DNA from 4 places in the Pseudomonas sp. SJZ080 genome. Region 4 is predicted to be linked to each of the others. Evidence: predicted binding sites of a transcription regulator. Region 4 holds the regulator's gene; each other region holds the start of a gene.
What was found. Region 4 encodes FliA, which starts transcription of late flagellar genes. Its sites were predicted from a motif close to CTAAAGTTTNNNNNNNNNNNGCCGNTAA; they were not measured.

Region 1 (4,635 bases), on a different contig from region 4:
GCTGCTGGTCAGGTCCACCAGAATCAGATCGCGGGCGTCGAGACGAGAGAGCAAGTCGCTCGGTTCGATCACCAGCGGCAAGCCAGAGAAGTCAGACATGTGAGGTCTCCAGAGCACAAAGGGGAGGATTGTAGCGGGTCATTGGCCGCGATGGCTAAAGCTGTGCAGGGCTTTCTCGATGCACTGCGCGGTTTTGCCAAAGGCCTGCACGGTGATTTCAGAGAACGGCCCGCCGCCCTGATCGGCCACCACGATCATGATCACGCGGCCGTTGTTGACCAGCGAGCGCAACAGCAGGTGTTCGCCACCGAACTGCGAGCGCAGGCTGGCCGGGAGCAGCGCCGAAAATTGCGCGTTGTTGGCCGGGGTCAGGCGCACCTGCGCCTGTTGCGAAAGCAGGCGTTGCAGCACGGTGCTTTGGCTGACCACGAAATTCAGGCCGGCGGCTTCTTTCGGCAGCCCGGCGATCTGGTGCACGCGCAGATTGGCGTGCGTGCGGTCGGCCATCAGGATCATCACTCGACGCATGCCGCACGCGACCAACGCGTCACGGGCCGAGTTGGTCAGGTGCATGGCATTGGTGAAGCGACTCGGCTCTACCAGCAGCTCGGCGCATTGTTTGCGCCATTTGGCCAGGTCCTCGGCGGTCGGCGCCGGGGCGGGCAGCAGACCGGCGTGAACGCGGTTCATGCCCCAAGGCCAGAGCAGTGCAACCGCCGGGTGCCAGAGGTCTGGCATGGCATGCTGACGCGCACTGTTGGCGGCCTGCTGGTGCAATTGCTGTTGCACCTCCTCCATCGGCATTTGCAGGTAAAGGCTGGTCAGGTACTGCCAGCGTTCACTGTGCGGACTGTCCCAGGCCTGTTGCGCCGACAGCGCCAGACCGTTGGCCAGCAACACGGTATTGGCCGGTTGATTGAGCCAGCGGCGCAATGTCGGATCGTCATCAAGACGGTTCTGCTGGCGCAATGGATGATCGCTGTCGCGCGCGATGCGCAGGACTTTCACCAGTTCCCGTTGCTCGTTGAGCAGCAGCTTGTAACCTTGCTGCACCCAGATCGGCAGGTGCCAGATCTCCACCAGCGCCTGAGCGATTTCCAGCAGGCGAGCGCCAAACAATTGTTTCTCGACGTTGCGCGCCGACTCGCCTTTATGGATGACCCGCAGTTCCCATTCTTCAAGCAACTGCGGATGGGTCAACGCCATGGGCCACAGCGGCGAAAGAAACAGCAGGCTGCCCCAGTGGATGTCCTGCCACAGCCGCGCCAGGCGCGCGGCGAAAAAGCCGTTGGCCTGTTGCGTCGCGTGCAGGCTGATCATCTGCAACTGTCGAAGGGCCACGGGGATTTGCGATTCAGGTACCGCGGGCAGTCGCGCAAGCAGTTCTTCCGTGCGTTTCAACCCGAGGCGATTGATCGCCACCTCAAGGTTTTCCGCAGGCTCGGTCATGCTGCCGTGGGTGTGCCGGTTGGCTTCGCGGATCACGCTCAAGGCCAGGGCGGGGCTGTCCTGCATCAACTCGGCGATATCGCGCAGGGAGCTGCGGTCGTCGCGGATGGCCTTGCAGACACGGTCATGACTGGCTTGCGGAACCGGCAGGCGCACACCATCGAGAAGCTTGACCCAGCCTTCGAGTGTGGTCGGTTTTGGAGTTGGGACGTTCGTTTCGTTAGCCATGTCTGGACGCGATCATCGTCTGCATTACCTATGCCTGGAGCGGGCCAAATTGGCTTTTCGCCTGAACTGGCTATAGTCTGGCGCAGTTTTGCCGATAAGTAGAAGAAGAGATTTTTTAACTTCCGAATATGACCTTGAACCCGACTCAGTAAGTGCTCTCCTACCTATGGCTAAAATAATCGGCATCATCGTCGTATTCGCGAGCGTGCTCGGCGGATACGTGCTCTCCCACGGCAAGATTGCCGCCCTGATTCAACCCTTCGAGGTGATGATCATCGGTGGTGCGGCCCTTGGCGCATTCCTCCAGGCCAACCCCGGTTACATGACACTGCACGTGCTCAAGAAGTCCTTGAGCATGTTCGGGTCGCGCTTCAATCACGGCTACTATCTTGAAGTGTTGGGGCTGATCTACGAGATCCTCAACAAGAGTCGCCGCGAAGGCATGATGGCCATCGAAGGCGACATCGAAGATGCCGCCGCGAGTCCCATCTTCGCCAAGTACCCATCGGTGCTCAAAGATGAGCGCATGACCGCGTTTATCTGCGATTACCTGCGCATCATGTCCTCCGGCAACATGGCTCCCCATGAGCTGGAAGGCCTGTTCGACATGGAACTCTACAACCTCAAGGAAGACCTTGAGCACCCGTCCCACGCGGTGAACGGCATCGCCGACGCCATGCCCGGTTTCGGTATCGTCGCGGCGGTATTGGGTATCGTGGTGACCATGGCGTCCCTGGGTGAAGGCGACCAGAAATCCATCGGTCTGCACGTGGGTGCGGCACTGGTCGGTACCTTCTTCGGTATTCTCGCGGCGTACGGTTTCTTTGGTCCGTTGGCCCACTCCCTGGCCCACGATGCCAAGGAAGAACTGAACGTCTACGAAGCCATCAAGGCCTCGCTGGTGGCTTCGGCTTCCGGCATGCCGCCATCGCTGGCGGTAGAGTTCGGGCGCAAGGTTCTGTACCCGGCGCACCGTCCTAGCTTCGCTGAGCTGGAACAAGCGGTTCGTGGTCGTTAAGTCATGGAAAACAACCAGCCGATAATCATCAAGCGCGTCAAGCGCATCGCCGGCGGGCATCACGGGGGCGCCTGGAAAATCGCCTTCGCCGACTTTGCGACGGCGATGATGGCGTTCTTTCTGGTGTTGTGGCTGCTGTCCACCGCAACACCGGAACAGAAACTCGCCATCGCCGGTTACTTCAAGGACCCGGTCGGCTTTTCCGAAAGTGGCACACCTTTCATCATCGACTTGGGCGGCACGCCGACCCTGGCGCCGGAAAACACCCTCAACCCCGAAGTGAAATCCCAGCCGCAGCCGGACAAGGTGACCGTCGACGTCGAGCAGGTCGAAGGCATGGCCGAAATGGTCGAGAAGGAACGCCTTGAACTGTTGCTGCAAGAATTGCAGAACAAGGTTGAAGAGAACCCGCAACTGAAGAAATTCAAGGACCAGATTCTGTTCGAAATCACCCCGGACGGCTTGCGCATCCAGATCGTGGACGCTGAAAACCGCCCGATGTTCGATTCCGGCAGCGCTCGTCTGAAACCGTATTTCGAAGACATCCTGTTGGCCATGGCCGACACCATCAAAGCGGTGCCGAACAAGATCAGCATCAGCGGTCACACCGATGCCAAGCCGTATTCGGGCACTGGCGACTTCGGTAACTGGGAGCTCTCGGCCAACCGTGCCAACGCCGCACGCCGTGCACTGGTGGCCGGCAGCTATCCGGAGCAGCAGATTGCACGAGTGGTCGGTTATGCCTCGTCGGCGTTGTTCGATCGCGAGAACCCGCTCAACCCGGTGAACCGTCGAATCGACATTGTCGTGCTGACCAAGAAAGCCCAGCGTGCCATCGAAGGTTCGCAAGGCGCGGAACCGACTCCGGAGCCGACGCAAGGGCAGGGCGGCCCGGGTGAAGTGCCTGCCACGCCAGCTGATCCGAACGCATTGCCAGCCGATAAAGAACCATTGCCGGCCCATGAGCTTCGCGAGCGTTTGAATCTCTTCGATGACCCGGCACCGAAACCGGCTGAACCGCCGAAGCAGTGACCCACAAAAAAGCCGACAGTGATGTCGGCTTTTTTGCTTTGGTTTGCACGGCCCCTTGTAGGAGCCGGCTTGCTGGCGATGGTCGTCAACGATAACGCGTGCTGTCTGAATCAACGCGACGCACTTGCGTCCATCGCCAGCAAGCCGGCTCCTACAGGTTTTGCGTTGTGTTGATCCAGGACGACTGTGATGCCTTGGACGTCCTGGGCGCTGAAAATGAAAAAGCCGCGAGATGATCGCGGCTTTTTTGTGTCTGCGGGCGGCCTAGTAACTGTTTTCCGGCAAACTCGCGATGATCGAGCGGTAGCTGTTCATCCGTTGCTGCTGCACACGGCCTTCTTCCAGCGCCTTGAGCAATGCGCAACCCGGTTCGCGGTCGTGCTTGCAGTCGCGGAAACGGCACGTGCCGATCAGGTCGTTGAACTCGATGAAGCCGGCTTCGACGTCGGAACGACTGACGTGGCCCAGGCCGAATTCGCGGATACCCGGGGAGTCGATCAACTCACCGCCACCGGGGAAGTGGAACAGTCGCGCGGTGGTGGTGGTGTGGGTGCCCTGGCCGGACAGCTCGGACAACGGGCCGACGCGGGTGTCGACCTCAGGCAGCAGGCTGTTGACCAACGAAGATTTGCCGACGCCGGACTGGCCGACGAACACGCTGATGCGCCCGTCCAGCAGTTTCTGAAGTTGCTCCATGCCATTGCCGTGGTGCGCCGACACTTCCAGCACCGGATAACCCAGTGTGCGGTAAACCGCGAGCAAGGCATTCAGCGCCGGGGCGTTCTGCTCATCGATCAGGTCGAATTTGTTAAGCAGCAGCAGCGGCCGAATCCCGGCGTGTTCCGCCGCGACCAGATAGCGGTCGATCAGGTTGGCGTGAGGCTCGGGCAGCGGCGCGAAGACGATGA
Region 2 (4,635 bases), on a different contig from region 4:
TGGTGGTGCTCGACACCTCGGGTTCAATGGATTTGAACATCAAGTCCGTGAAAGCCGATGAGGACTGGTTCTTCGGCAATGAGATGAACAAGTATCTGGACCCGAACCGCACCATGCAGATTTTCGCCAAACCCAGCCGCATGGACGTCGCCAAGGACTCGCTGGCCGGCATGATCAACGGGCTGGACCCGAAAATCGACACGCGCCTCATCACCTTCGCCGGCTGCGAACGCACACCGGACCAGGGCGTGTTCAAGTTTGGCGACCGGCCACGGCTGATCAACGGGATTCAGGGCCTGGTGCCCAACGACGGCACACCGCTGGCCGACAGCCTGGCTTACGCTGCAAGCACCGTCGACGGGCGTAATAATGATGCCGTGATCGTGATGTTTGTCGACGGTGAGGACGGTTGCCAGAAAGACGCTTGCGCGGTGTCCCGCCAAATCGCCAGGGAACAACCACGCCTTCGGGTCAACGTGGTGAAAATCGGTGCCGGTGGCCCGTCACGCTGCATTGCTGAAAACACTGGTGGCCGGGTTTACAACAGCACCAACGCGGCAGAACTGGCCAAGCAGTTGAAACTGGCGAGCAAGGAAGTGTCGAGCAACGCCAAGTGTGATTGATTGGCTGATCTGAATATTGCGATGAGGCTATCGCGAGCAAGCTTGCTCCTACAGGAGATGTGGCGTTCCACGTTTTTGTGAACGACGCCAAACCTGTCGGAGCAAGCCTGCTCGCGATAGCTATTTCAAAGGCACCTCAACGAAAGCGGTCAACCTCCTGGCGCAAATCCGCCGCCAGGCTCTCCAGCTCTTTGGCCGTCACCGCCAGGTTCGACACCACTTCCCGCTGCTCACTGTTCGCCAGCGCAATGCTCTGCAAATTGCTGCTGAGCAATGTCGCGGTGCTGCTCTGCTCCTGGGTCGCCGTGGTGATCGCTGCGAACTGCTCGCCAGCAGAACGGCTTTGCTCATCGATCCGCGCCAGCGCGGAAGCGACGTTGGCGTTACGCGACAGGCCTTCCTGCATCAGCACATTGCCCTGCTCCATGGTGCTGATGGCGTTGCCGGTTTCTTGCTGGATGCTTTGGATCATCCCGGAAATCTCGTCGGTCGCCTGGCGAGTACGCGAAGCCAGGTTGCGCACCTCGTCAGCCACCACCGCAAACCCACGACCCTGCTCACCGGCACGCGCCGCTTCGATGGCGGCATTGAGCGCCAGCAAGTTGGTCTGCTCGGCAATCGAAGTGATCACCCCGACAATCCCGCCGATTTCCTGAGAACGCTGACCCAAGGTGTTGATCACCGTGGCAGTGCTGTTCAGTGCACCGGCAATCTGCTCCAGGGACGAGGACGCTTCGTCCATCGATGTACGACCGATCTGGGTTTGTTGTGCATTTTCCTGAGCCAGGCGTTGGGTGTTGCCCATGTTGTCGGCAATATTCAGCGACGTGGCGCTGAACTCTTCCACGGCGCCGGCCATGCTGGTGATTTCGCCGGACTGCTGCTCCATGCCTTCATAGGCGCCACCCGACAGACCCGACAGCGCCTGGGCACGGCTGTTGACCTCTTGCGAGGCCTTGCGGATGTGCTCGACCATTGTCGACAGCGCCTGGCTCATCTGGTTGAAAGCGCGGGCCAGCTGACCGATTTCGTCGTTGCTCGACACGTCCAGACGCACGCTCAGATCACCAGCCCCCAGGGCTTCGGCCTGACGCACCAGATCGCCCAGCGGCGCGAGCTTACTGCGCAGCAACCAGACGGCGGAGCCCACAGCGATCAACATCGCCAGCAGGCTGCCAATGGCCAATTGAATGCCGACAGCCCAGGTTACAGCACGGATTTCGCTTTTCGGCATGCTCGCCACGACCGACCACGGCCCGCCTTCAAATGGCACGGCAATGCTGTAGAAATCTTCGGACTTGTCGCTCCAGAATTCACCTTTACCCGGCGTCTTGACCAGGCTGTTGATCGGCTTGACCGCTTGCTCCGGTGCTTGCACCCCCGCAATGGGTACCAGCCATTTGTTCTGCTCATCGAGCAATGCCAAAGAACCGGTCTGCCCGATGCGGAAGCGTGTGAGGTTGGCAAACTGTGCGTTCTGAGCGTCGGTGTAATCGAATCCTACGTACAACACGGCAATGACCTTACCGCTGCTGTCACGTACAGGCGTGTACTGCGACATGTAGAAGCGTTCGAACAGCAAAGCTCGGCCCACGTAGTTTTGCCCCGCCAACAGGCGCGCGTAAGCCGGGTTCGCGTGATCGAGCAACGTGCCAATGGCGCGGCTGCCGTCTTGTTTAGTTACGTTCGTACTGACTCGAATGAACTCATCACCACTGCGCACGAACACCGTCGCAACGCCTGCGGTCATTTGCTTGAACTCGTCCACTTCCTTGAAGTTGTTGTTCAGCACTTCACTGCCCAGGTGCAAGCCCGGGGTCTGCGTGCCCGCCACGGCCACCGGCTCGTCCGGGTGCACGCTCAGACCCGCGCTGAAGCGCTTCTCGAACAGGCCGGCCAGACGCTGGGTACTTTCACGCAACGTGCCGTGAAACGTACTCAACTGGTCGGCCAGCAAACGAGCTTCGCTGGCCAGGTGCTCCTCGCGGGTAGCGAGGTTGGCCGAGTCCAGCGAGCGCAAGGCAAACACGGTGCTGCCGCTGATGACAATCGCCAGAATGACGGCGAGTGCAAGACCAAGCTGTGAGGCAATCCGGGCACGAGGTTGAGACATGACAGCTCCTGGCCAAGTGACCGGATCTTCATTGATCGGCTGCTCGGCAAATTTTCTAATAATGGGAATTGCGTCGAACCTGCACGAAGGTTCCATCTGCAGATTTTCGGCGGCAAACCTGAATACTTGAGTAATCAACCGGGATATAGCACAAAGCCTCTATCCCGATGGCTCTAACGATTCAGCTCAGGTGCTCGACATCCGGCAATTTCATCGCAAGGGCTTCGCCCTGGAGGAAATCGCTGAGGCGGCGCAAACGTTCACCTCCGGGGCGTGTTTTCGGCCAGACGAGGTAATAATTCTCACCGCTGGCGACGGCAGTCGGCCACGGCAAACTCAGACGGCCCTGCGCCACATCCTCGGCCACCATCAAAAGATCGCCCATCGACACGCCATAACCCCGGGCGGCAGCAATCATCCCCAGTTCAAGCGTATCGAACACCTGCCCGCCCTTGAGCGACACCTGATCGGTCAACCCCATGCGCTCCAGCCAGTTGCGCCAGTCACGCCGGTCCGGCGTCGGGTGCAGGAGCTCGGCATTGGCCAGGCGTGCGACATCCCACGGTTGATCCTTCAGAAGATTCGGCGCGCCCACCGGAATCAGCTCCTCGGGGAACAGGAAACTCGCCTCCCAGTCCGGCGGAAAATGCCCGTTGCTGAGGATTACGGCGCAGTCGAACGGCTCATGGTTGAAGTCCACCGAGTCGACGTCCATCCAGGCGCTGGTCAGTTGCACTTCGTTGCCCGGTTGCAGATGGCGGAAACGGCTGAGCCGCGCCAGCAACCAGCGCATGGTCAGGGTCGACGGGGCTTTCATGCGCAGGATGTCATCTTCGGCGCGCAAGGTATTGCAGGCGCGTTCAAGTGCCGTGAAGCCTTCGCGGATGCCCGGCAGGATCAGGCGCGCCGACTCGGTCAGTTGCAGATTGCGCCCGCTGCGATGAAACAGCCGACAGGCAAAGTGCTCTTCGAGCGTACGAATGTGTCGACTGACCGCACTCTGCGTAATCGACAACTCTTCGGCCGCACGGGTGAACGAGCTATGCCGCGCCGCCGCTTCGAATGCACGAAGGGCATACAGGGGAGGAAGACGACGAGACATGCGGAAAGCTCCTATAGCGCAATGGCGTCAACTTATCAGAATCTCCCCAGGATGAGTTTTAATCATGCTACCCATCCTTTTTATCCCTTTGTGCAAACCCCGCAGAGCGCCGAGAATCGACGCTTTCCTGTTCTCTTTGACCATCGAGCGTGATGACCATGCAGCATCCAGCGCGTATTGAACTCTGGGCCATCCTGCGGCTGGCGGGGCCGTTGATTGCCTCGCAGTTGGCGCACATGCTGATGGTTCTCACCGACACCTTGATGATGGCGCGCCTGAGTCCCGAAGCATTGGCTGGCGGCGGTCTCGGCGCGGCGACCTATTCATTCGTGTCGATCTTTTGCATCGGCGTCATCGCGGCGGTCGGCACCCTGGTGGCGATCCGTCAGGGCGCGGGCGATATCGTCGGCGCGGCGCGGCTGACCCAGGCCGGATTGTGGCTGGCGTGGCTGATGGCGCTGGTCGCCGGTTTGCTGCTGTGGAACCTCAAACCGGTATTGTTGCTGTTCGGCCAGACCGAAACCAACGTCCAGGCGGCCGGTCAGTTCCTGTTGATCCTGCCGTTCGCCCTGCCCGGCTACCTGAGCTTCATGGCCCTGCGCGGTTTCACCAGCGCCATCGGCCGTGCGACGCCGGTGATGGTCATCAGTCTCGGCGGTACGGTGGCCAACTTCGTACTCAACTATGCGTTGATTACCGGAATGTTCGGCCTGCCGAAAATGGGCCTGGTGGGCATCGGTCTGGTCACGGCGATTGTCGCTAATCTCATGGCTCTGGCGTTGGCGCTGCACATTCGG
Region 3 (4,635 bases), on a different contig from region 4:
GAACCCACCAGCAGCAAGTGATAGCGGCGACCCAGGCGTTTCATGCAGTCGAGCAACACCGGCAGGTTTTTTTCCTTGGAGCCGCGCCCGGCAAAAATCAGCAGATGGGTATTTTCATCGATGCCCAGTTCTGCGCGCAGGCCCGGGTCTCGGGCATCGGGATGGAAGGTGTGCAAATCGACACCCAAGGGTTGTACGAAAACGTTCTTCACCCCGAGGCCGATCAATTTGTCGGCCATGATCCGGCTCGGCGCCAGCACCCGGTCGAAGTTACCGTAGAGCTTTCTGACATAGGCCTCGACATTGGTGGTGACCCAGTTGCCCATGCGGTTACTGACCAGCAGCGGCAGGTCCGAGTGATAAAAGCCGATCACTGGCACATCGAGTTGCCGCCGAGCATCGAGCGCTGCCCAGGCCGTGAGGTACGGGTCACCGACTTCAATCAGATCGGGCTGTAAATCCTGCAGGACATTGCGCCAGGGGGCGAGACGGAGAGGGAAACGGTAACCCTTGCCGAAGGGCAGGGCGGGAGCCGGTACCGTGTAAACGCCATCCAGTTCACTCAGGTGTGAACCAGGGACCAGCAGACTGTGGCGAATGCCCGGCTTACTCCCCAGGCGACGGTGTTTTGCATCCAGATACGTGCGCACGCCACCGCTGGCAGGGGCGTAGAACATGGTTATGTCCGCGATATGCACGATGAGCATCCCTCCGGTCCGTTGTTCTCCCTTGGTTGACCTTTATGAAGGATAGATGTTCGGCTGGGTTTTGTGGCGGGGATGTCGGCGAGGTTTTTGCGGTGTGTTACAGGCCGCCTTCGCGAGCAAGCCCGCTCCCACGGTGATCTCAGTCGTACACATAATTTGTGTCCACCAAAGATCACTGTGGGAGCGGGCTTGCCCGCGAAGGGGCCCGCAAGAGCGACTTAAATCCTGAAACTGCCTACCAACTGTTTCAGCCGCGCCGCCTGCTGCTCCAGGTCAGAGCACGCCCGCAATGTCGATTGCAGGTTTTCCACCCCTTCCTGGTTCAGCGTGTTGATCTCGGTGATGTCGACATTGATCGACTCGACCACCGCCGTCTGTTCCTCGGTCGCCGTGGCCACCGACTGGTTCATTCCGTCAATTTCGCCAATGCGCAAGGTCACGCTGTTCAGGCGCTCGCCCGCCAGGTTGGCGATTTCCACGCTGTCCTGGCTGTGACGCTGACTGTCGCTCATGGTGCTGACGGATTCGCGGGCGCCGACTTGCAGCTCCTCGATCATGGTCTGCACCTGTTGCGCCGATTCCTGTGTGCGGTGCGCCAGGTTGCGGACCTCATCGGCCACCACGGCAAAACCACGCCCGGCTTCACCGGCACGGGCGGCCTCGATAGCGGCGTTGAGCGCCAGCAGGTTGGTTTGCTGGGAAATGCTGGTGATCACTTCGAGGATCTGCCCGATGTTCACGGTTTTGCTGTTCAGCGATTCGATGTTGGTGCTGGAGGCGCTGAGCATGCTCGACAGTTGGTTCATCGCGACAATGCTGCGATCTACCACTTGCTGGCCATCTTCGGCCAGGCTGCGGGCATCACTGGCCTGACTCGAGGCCTGGGCGGCGTTGCGCGCAATTTCCTGGGCCGCGGCACCGAGCTGGTTGATGGCGGCGGCGACGCTGCTGGTGCGCGAAGCTTGCTGGTCGGAGTTGTACATCGACGAGTTGGAGGCCGCGACCACACGCAACGCCACTTCGTTGACCTGGCCGGTGGCCGAGGACACTTCGCGGATCGAACCGTGAATGCGCTCCACGAAACGGTTGAACGCGGTGCCGAGGCTGCCGAATTCGTCGTTGTTCTGGATAGTCAGGCGTTTGGTCAGGTCGCCTTCGCCGTCGGCGATGTCGGCCATGGCGCGGGTCATGACGTGCAGCGGCTGGATCAGGATGCGGATCAACATACCCAGCAGGGCGATGATGATCGCGACTGCAATGACAGTCGCAACCACCGCCGAGGCGCGGAATTCGCTGAGCTTCGCGAAGGCTTTATCCTTGTCCACCGACAGACCGATGTACCAGTTGACGGAAGACAGGCCTTTGATCGGGGTGAACGTGACGATGCGGGTTTTGCCATCGGCTTCTATTTCACTGAAATCGCTGCTGATGCGGGGGGTATTTTTCGGGTACGCCTCAGCCAGGGGTTTCATCACCAGCGCTTTGTCCGGGTGGACCAGAATCTTGCCGTCGGCGCTGACCAGGAACGCATAACCCATACCGCCGAAGTCCAGCGCATTCAGGCTGTCAGCGATCACTTGCAGGCTCAGGTCGCCGCCGACCACGCCGATGTTCTGGCCGTCCTTGAGGACGCTATTGACGATGGAGATGACCAGTTGGCCGGAGGCCAGATCGATATAGGGTTCGGTCAGTGCCGAGCCGCTGGTGCTTTGGGCGCTTTTGTACCAGGGACGGGCGCGAGGGTCATAGCCATCCGGCATTTTGCTGTCCGGGCGAATGATGAAGGTGCCATCCTTGTTGCCCAGATAGGCGCCCATGAAGGTCGACGTCACCGCTTTCTGCTCCAGCAGCTTGGCGACGTTGCCGATGTCAGCGTTCAGCGCGACGTTTTGTGAGAGGTTTTCGACCAGCAGGCTGCGGCCGGTCAGCCAGGTCTGGATATTGTTGGCAGTCACACTGCCCATTTCTTGCAGATAGTTGTCCAGGTCCTTGCTGATCGCGTTGCGCTGCAGATAGTCGTTGTACAGCGTGAACGAGGCGAACGCGGCAATAACGATGAGGGCGGCGGCAAGCAGGATTTTATGGCTGAAGCGCAGGTTTTTGTTCATGGCTTGGGGTTCCGCTAAGGTCTTAATGCCCAAGGCGTGCTTTTATAAAGAAACGCACAGTGGGCGGTCATGAAAACAAGCTGATATTTCCTTCCTTCCTTAGGGGGATAACCGATGCTTTTCAGTCTTTTATATCGGCCGCACAGAATCAAAGATTAACCAAAGGTGACCAAATGCCTGATTCCTCGCAACTCGTTATCGGTGCCGATCTCACGGGGCAACCGATCGCCCAGGCCATGCGCCTGGCGAACCGCCACGGTCTGGTCGCGGGGGCTACCGGGACCGGCAAGACCGTCACCTTGCAAAAACTGGCCGAAGCGTTCAGCGATGCTGGCGTGGCCGTGTTTGCGGCGGATATCAAAGGTGACCTGTGCGGCCTCGGCGCAGCCGGTAACCCTCAAGGCAAAATAGCCGAGCGTATCGCCGGGATGCCCTGGCTGAACCACACGCCTCAGGCCTATCCGGTCACCCTGTGGGACATTCACGGTCAGTCCGGTCATCCATTGCGCACAACCTTGAGCGAAATGGGCCCGTTACTGATTGGCGCCCTGTTGGAGCTGACCGACAGCCAACAGTCGGCGTTGTACGCGGCGTTCAAAGTCGCGGACCGCGAAGGCTTGTTGCTGCTGGATTTGAAAGACCTGAAGGCACTGCTCAATCACCTGCGTGACCACCCCGAATTGCTGGGGGACGACGCGGCGTTGATGACCACAGGGTCGAGTCAGGCGCTATTGCGACGCCTGGCGATTCTGGAACAACAAGGCGCCGAAGCACTGTTCGGCGAACCGGCGCTGCAACTCGAAGATATTTTGCAGCCGACCGCCGAGGGGCGCGGGCGGATTCATCTGTTGGATGCCAGTCGTCTGGTGCACGAGGCGCCCAAGGTCTACGCGACATTCCTCTTGTGGCTACTGGCCGAACTGTTCGAGCAACTGCCGGAGCGCGGCGATGCCGACAAACCGCTGCTGGCGCTGTTTTTCGACGAAGCACATTTGTTGTTTGCCGATACACCCAAGGCGCTGCAGGAACGTCTGGAGCAAGTGGTGCGGCTGATTCGCTCGAAAGGCGTGGGCGTGTATTTCGTCACCCAGTCGCCGGGTGACTTGCCGGATGACGTGCTGGCTCAACTCGGCCTGCGCGTCCAGCATGGCTTGCGCGCGTTCACGGCCAAGGAACAGAAATCCCTTCGGGCCGTGGCCGAGGGTTTCCGGCCGAACCCGGCGTTCGACGCCTTGTCGGTGTTGACTGAGCTGGGGATTGGCGAAGCGCTGGTCGGCACGTTGCAGGACAAGGGGACGCCGGAGATGGTCCAGCGCGTATTGGTCGCGCCGCCGCAATCGCGGATTGGGCCGTTGAGCGAAACCGAGCGCACGGTGTTGATCGCCGGGTCGCCGTTCAAGGGACGGTATGACAAGCCAGTTGATCGCGAATCCGCGTATGAAATATTGATGGGGCGTAAAGGTCTGGCGCCGGAGGCAGAAGCGGTGCCCGGCAAACCGGCGCCAGAGGAGCCGAGCTTCACCGACAAGGCCGGGGAATTCCTCGGCACAGCGGCAGGGCAGGCACTGAAATCGGCGATGCGACAGGCGGCCAATCAGTTGGGGCGGCAGTTGGTGCGCGGCCTGATGGGTTCGCTGCTCGGTGGCAGTAAACGCCGCTAGCGAGTGGGCCTAATCAAAATGTGGGAGCGGGCTTGCTCGCGAAAGCAGTGTGTCAGGCGATACAGATGTCGACTGACACTCCGCTTTCGCGAGCAAGCCCGCTCCCACATTTGATGTGTATTAATCCTTGGGTTTGGCGTGAGCCGCCAATCGCTCAAG
Region 4 (4,635 bases):
ACCCGGGCCAGTCCCTGGTGCAGGCGCTGGATCCGTTGCTGCGCAAGCGTGTGGTGCTGATAGATACCGCCGGTCTTCAGGCCAGCGATCCGGCACTGCGCATGCAGCTCGAAAGCCTGGCCGGTCGTGGCATCAAATCAAAAAATTATCTGGTTCTGGCAACCACCAGCCAGAAACAGGTTCTAACCGCCGCTTATCACAGTTACAAGCGCTGCGGGCTCGCTGGCTGCATCCTGACTAAACTGGATGAAACGGCAAGCCTTGGCGAGGTGTTGAGCCTGGCAATCAGTCATGAATTGCCGGTGGCTTACCTGACCGATGGACCGCGGATTCCGGATGATTTGCATCTGCCGCGTCGTCATCAGCTGGTGAGCCGCGCCGTCAGCGTGCAAATGCAGGAAGAACCCAGCGAAGAAGCCATGGCTGACATGTTCGCTGATATTTACCACAGTCCGACCAAGCAGGTTGGCTGAGGTATTAATGAACAGTTTTTGTACCTACATCGATGGTCTGCCATGCATTGTTCCGTTTGTGAACGCGCAGCCAGTAATGTGGCCTCCGTCTATGCAAGACAAGGTAAAGAAATAACATGGGCAGCATGCATCCCGTACAGGTGATCGCGGTGACCGGCGGCAAAGGTGGCGTCGGGAAGACTAACGTGTCAGTGAACTTGTCCCTGGCTCTAGCTGAGCTCGGCCGGCGCGTCATGCTGCTGGACGCCGATCTGGGGCTGGCGAACGTCGACGTCCTGCTGGGGCTGACACCCAAACGTACCCTGGCCGATGTCATCGAAGGCCGCTGTGAGCTGCGCGACGTGTTGTTGCAGGGGCCCGGCGGTATCCGCATCGTCCCGGCGGCGTCCGGCACTCAGAGCATGGTGCATCTGAGCCCGGCGCAACACGCCGGCCTGATCCAGGCGTTCAGCGATATCGGCGACAACCTCGACGTTCTGGTGATCGACACCGCTGCGGGCATTGGTGACTCGGTAGTCAGTTTCGTTCGCGCCGCGCAGGAAGTCCTGCTGGTGGTCTGCGACGAGCCGACCTCGATCACCGACGCCTATGCACTGATCAAACTGCTGAACCGCGATTACGGCATGAACCGCTTCCGCGTCCTCGCCAACATGGCCCAGAGCCCGCAGGAAGGGCGCAACCTGTTCGCCAAGTTGACCAAGGTCACGGATCGCTTCCTCGACGTCGCCTTACAATACGTCGGTGCGGTGCCGTACGACGAAAGCGTGCGCAAGGCCGTTCAGAAGCAGCGCGCGGTTTATGAAGCTTTCCCGCGTTCCAAGTGTTCCCTGGCCTTCAAGGCCATCGCACAAAAGGTCGATACCTGGCCGCTGCCTGCCAACCCGCGTGGGCACCTGGAGTTTTTCGTCGAGCGCCTCGTGCAACAAACGGCAGGACCCGTGCTATGACAGCCAGCGGTTATAACCTCTACAAGAAGTCGGCGCGTGACGCGCAGTACGAGCTGATCGAGCGTTACGCGCCACTGGTCAAACGCATTGCTTACCACTTGCTGGCGCGATTGCCAGCCAGTGTTCAGGTCGAAGACCTGATCCAGGCCGGCATGATCGGCCTGCTTGAAGTATCGACCAAATACGACGCTAGCAAAGGCGCGAGTTTCGAGACGTACGCGGGCATTCGAATCCGCGGCGCGATGCTCGATGAAGTCCGCAAGGGGGACTGGGCGCCACGTTCGGTCCACCGCAATACCCGCATGGTCAGCGACGCAATTCGCTCGATTGAAGCTAAAACCGGCCGTGACGCTAAAGATCACGAAGTTGCGGCCGAACTCCAATTGAGTCTCGACGATTACTACGGGATTTTGAACGACACCCTGGGCAGCCGGTTATTCAGTTTCGACGATCTGTTGCAGGACGGCGAACACGAAGGGCTGCACGAGGATGGCGCGAGTGCTCATCTCGAGCCGTCACGCGATCTGGAAGATGAACGCTTCCAGGCGGCGCTGGCGGACGCGATTGCCAATTTGCCGGAGCGTGAGCGACTGGTGTTGGCGCTGTACTACGACGAAGAGTTGAATCTCAAGGAAATCGGTGAGGTCCTGGGGGTCAGCGAATCTCGGGTCAGCCAGTTACACAGCCAGTGCGCGGCCCGTTTGCGGGGGCGTTTGGGGGAGTGGCGAGCGCGCTGAAGGCAGTGTGGGGACACTGCGAACGTGGCTGGTGTGGTGTTGAACTGCGCCGGTCTCGATCTGTTGTGCTCCAGACAGTCATTGAGTGCTTTGCCGGATTGATTGAAATGGCGCGTCCAGGTGCTGGGCGCGTTTAAGACTGCTTGGAGGTCGAATTGGACAAGAACATGAAAATCCTCATCGTTGATGACTTCTCAACGATGCGGCGGATCATAAAAAACCTGTTGCGTGACCTTGGGTTCACCAACACGGTCGAGGCTGACGATGGCATTACTGCCATTCCGGTTCTCAACAGCGGGAGCATCGACTTTCTGGTAACGGACTGGAACATGCCTGGCATGACCGGTATCGATCTGCTGCGTCACGTGCGCGCCGATGAAAAGCTCAAGCACCTGCCAGTGCTGATGGTGACTGCTGAAGCCAAGCGCGAGCAGATCATCGAAGCGGCCCAGGCCGGTGTTAACGGCTATGTGGTCAAACCCTTCACGGCCCAGGCGTTAAAAGAAAAAATCGAGAAGATTTTCGAACGCATCGGTTGAGAAACTGCGCCACGGGGGAGCTATGGACCAAAACGAATCTTCACAGGGCGATTTTGAATCGACCCTGAAAAAACACGCAGTCGAACTGGTCGAAAGCCTTGAAAAAGGCAAGTTTGGCGACGCTGTGCAACTGATCCATGAGCTCAATCAGACCCGTGACCGTGGCCTGTATCAGGAAGTGGGCAAGCTCACCCGCGAGCTGCACAGCGCGATCGTCAATTTCCAGATTGACCCGCACATGCCGCAAGCCGAGGAAGTGTCCCAGATCACAGATGCCACCGAGCGACTGGGCTACGTTGTCAAGCTGACAGAGGCCGCAGCCAACCGCACCATGGACCTGGTCGAAAACTCTACGCCATTGGTCAACAGCCTGAGCGATGAAGCCCAGGCGCTGAGCACGGATTGGGGGCGGTTCATGCGTCGCGAAGTCGGGGCTGAAGAGTTTCGCGAGCTGGCACGGCGTGTCGACGGTTTCCTGACACGCAGCAGCGCGGACAACCGCGCGGTGTCGAGCAACCTCAACGACATTCTGCTCGCTCAGGATTACCAGGACCTCACAGGTCAAGTGATCAAGCGTGTGACCCAGTTGGTCACCGAAGTTGAAAGCAACCTGCTCAAGCTCGTGCTTATGGCCAGTCAGGTGGACCGCTTTGCGGGCATCGAACATGACCGTGAAGCGATGCTTGCTGAAAAAGATCCGCAAAAACATCTCTCTCAGGGTGAAGGTCCGCAGATTCATGCCGATAAAAGAGAAGACGTTGTGTCCGGTCAGGACGATGTGGACGATTTGCTATCCAGCCTAGGGTTTTAGAATTTTAGGTATTTTAGGTTTTTAGACCTGTAGGAGCACACCCTTAATGAGCTTCGGCGCCGATGAAGAGATCCTTCAGGATTTCCTGGTTGAGGCCGGCGAGATTCTAGAGCAACTGTCCGAACAGCTGGTCGAACTTGAAAGCCGACCGGATGATGCGGACTTGCTCAATGCAATTTTTCGCGGTTTTCACACTGTAAAAGGGGGCGCCGGCTTCCTCCAGCTCAACGAGCTGGTGGAGTGCTGTCACATCGCCGAGAACGTGTTCGACATCCTGCGCAAGGGTGAACGTCGCGTCGACTCGGAGTTGATGGACGTGGTTCTCGAAGCGCTGGACGCGGTGAACAGCATGTTCAGCGAAGTCCGCGAGCGCAGCCCGATCACGGCTGCCACGCCTGAATTGCTCGCGGCCCTGGCCCGTCTGGCCGAGCCGCAAACCGCCGATGAAGCCGCACCTGTGGCTCAAGTGGCGGAAGAGCCGGCTGTCGAAGCCGAATCAGGCGACATCACCGATAACGAATTCGAACAACTGCTGGACTCGCTGAACGCCGTCAAGGCTCAGGCCGAGGCTCCGACAGCTGCTCCGCTGCCAGCCGGCGATGCCGCTGCCAGCGACGAAATCACCGACGCAGAATTCGAGTCGTTGCTCGATCAACTGCACGGCAAAGGTCAGTTCGCCGTCGACGCGGTGGCAGCTCCTGCTGCACCCGCCGCACCGGCTGCCCCGAAAGCGGCAGGCGACAGTTCCGACATTACCGACGACGAGTTCGAAGCGCTGCTCGATCAGCTGCACGGCAAGGGCAACTTTGCCGTCGACGCGCTGGAGTCGGCCATTGCTTCGGCCCCGGTCGCCGCTGTGCCTGGCGCCAAAGCGGCCGGCAGTGATCTGATCTCGGATCACGAGTTCGAATCGCTGCTCGACGAATTGCACGGTAAAGGCAAATTCACTGAAGTCGGCACCGGTTCCGCCGCTTCTTCGGTAGCGGCACCCGTTGCCAAAGCCCCGGCACCTGTCGCCAAGGCGCCCGAGCCTAAAGCCGAAGCGCCGAAGCCTGCTGCCGCTGCTGCACCGGCGCCAGCCCGTGCACCGGCTGCGCCACCGGCGGAAAAGCCGGCCAGCGAAGCCGA

Region 1: the regulator FliA is predicted to act here: its motif matches at 1,748-1,775, upstream of motA (flagellar motor stator protein MotA).
Region 2: the regulator FliA is predicted to act here: its motif matches at 2,840-2,867, upstream of FBY04_RS21985 (methyl-accepting chemotaxis protein).
Region 3: the regulator FliA is predicted to act here: its motif matches at 2,947-2,974, upstream of FBY04_RS15250 (methyl-accepting chemotaxis protein).

What each region holds. Positions count from the first base shown of each region.
Region 1 is NZ_VIUK01000001.1:351,018-355,652, forward strand. Features, by position in the region: gene FBY04_RS01620 (rhodanese-like domain-containing protein) at 1-99, opposite strand, end outside; gene FBY04_RS01625 (HDOD domain-containing protein) at 139-1,677, opposite strand; gene motA (flagellar motor stator protein MotA) at 1,844-2,695, shown strand; gene motB (flagellar motor protein MotB) at 2,699-3,727, shown strand; gene rsgA (small ribosomal subunit biogenesis GTPase RsgA) at 3,992-4,635, opposite strand, start outside.
Region 2 is NZ_VIUK01000018.1:110,555-115,189, reverse strand. Features, by position in the region: gene FBY04_RS21990 (VWA domain-containing protein) at 1-623, shown strand, start outside; gene FBY04_RS21985 (methyl-accepting chemotaxis protein) at 760-2,736, opposite strand; gene FBY04_RS21975 (LysR substrate-binding domain-containing protein) at 2,918-3,838, opposite strand; gene FBY04_RS21970 (NorM family multidrug efflux MATE transporter) at 3,997-4,635, shown strand, end outside.
Region 3 is NZ_VIUK01000010.1:93,752-98,386, forward strand. Features, by position in the region: gene FBY04_RS15245 (glycosyltransferase family 1 protein) at 1-707, opposite strand, end outside; gene FBY04_RS15250 (methyl-accepting chemotaxis protein) at 926-2,815, opposite strand; gene FBY04_RS15255 (helicase HerA-like domain-containing protein) at 2,989-4,476, shown strand; gene FBY04_RS15260 (DUF721 domain-containing protein) at 4,597-4,635, opposite strand, start outside.
Region 4 is NZ_VIUK01000005.1:268,225-272,859, forward strand. Features, by position in the region: gene flhF (flagellar biosynthesis protein FlhF) at 1-473, shown strand, start outside; gene fleN (flagellar synthesis regulator FleN) at 590-1,420, shown strand; gene fliA (RNA polymerase sigma factor FliA) at 1,417-2,157, shown strand; gene FBY04_RS10185 (chemotaxis response regulator CheY) at 2,325-2,696, shown strand; gene FBY04_RS10190 (protein phosphatase CheZ) at 2,719-3,507, shown strand; gene FBY04_RS10195 (chemotaxis protein CheA) at 3,554-4,635, shown strand, end outside.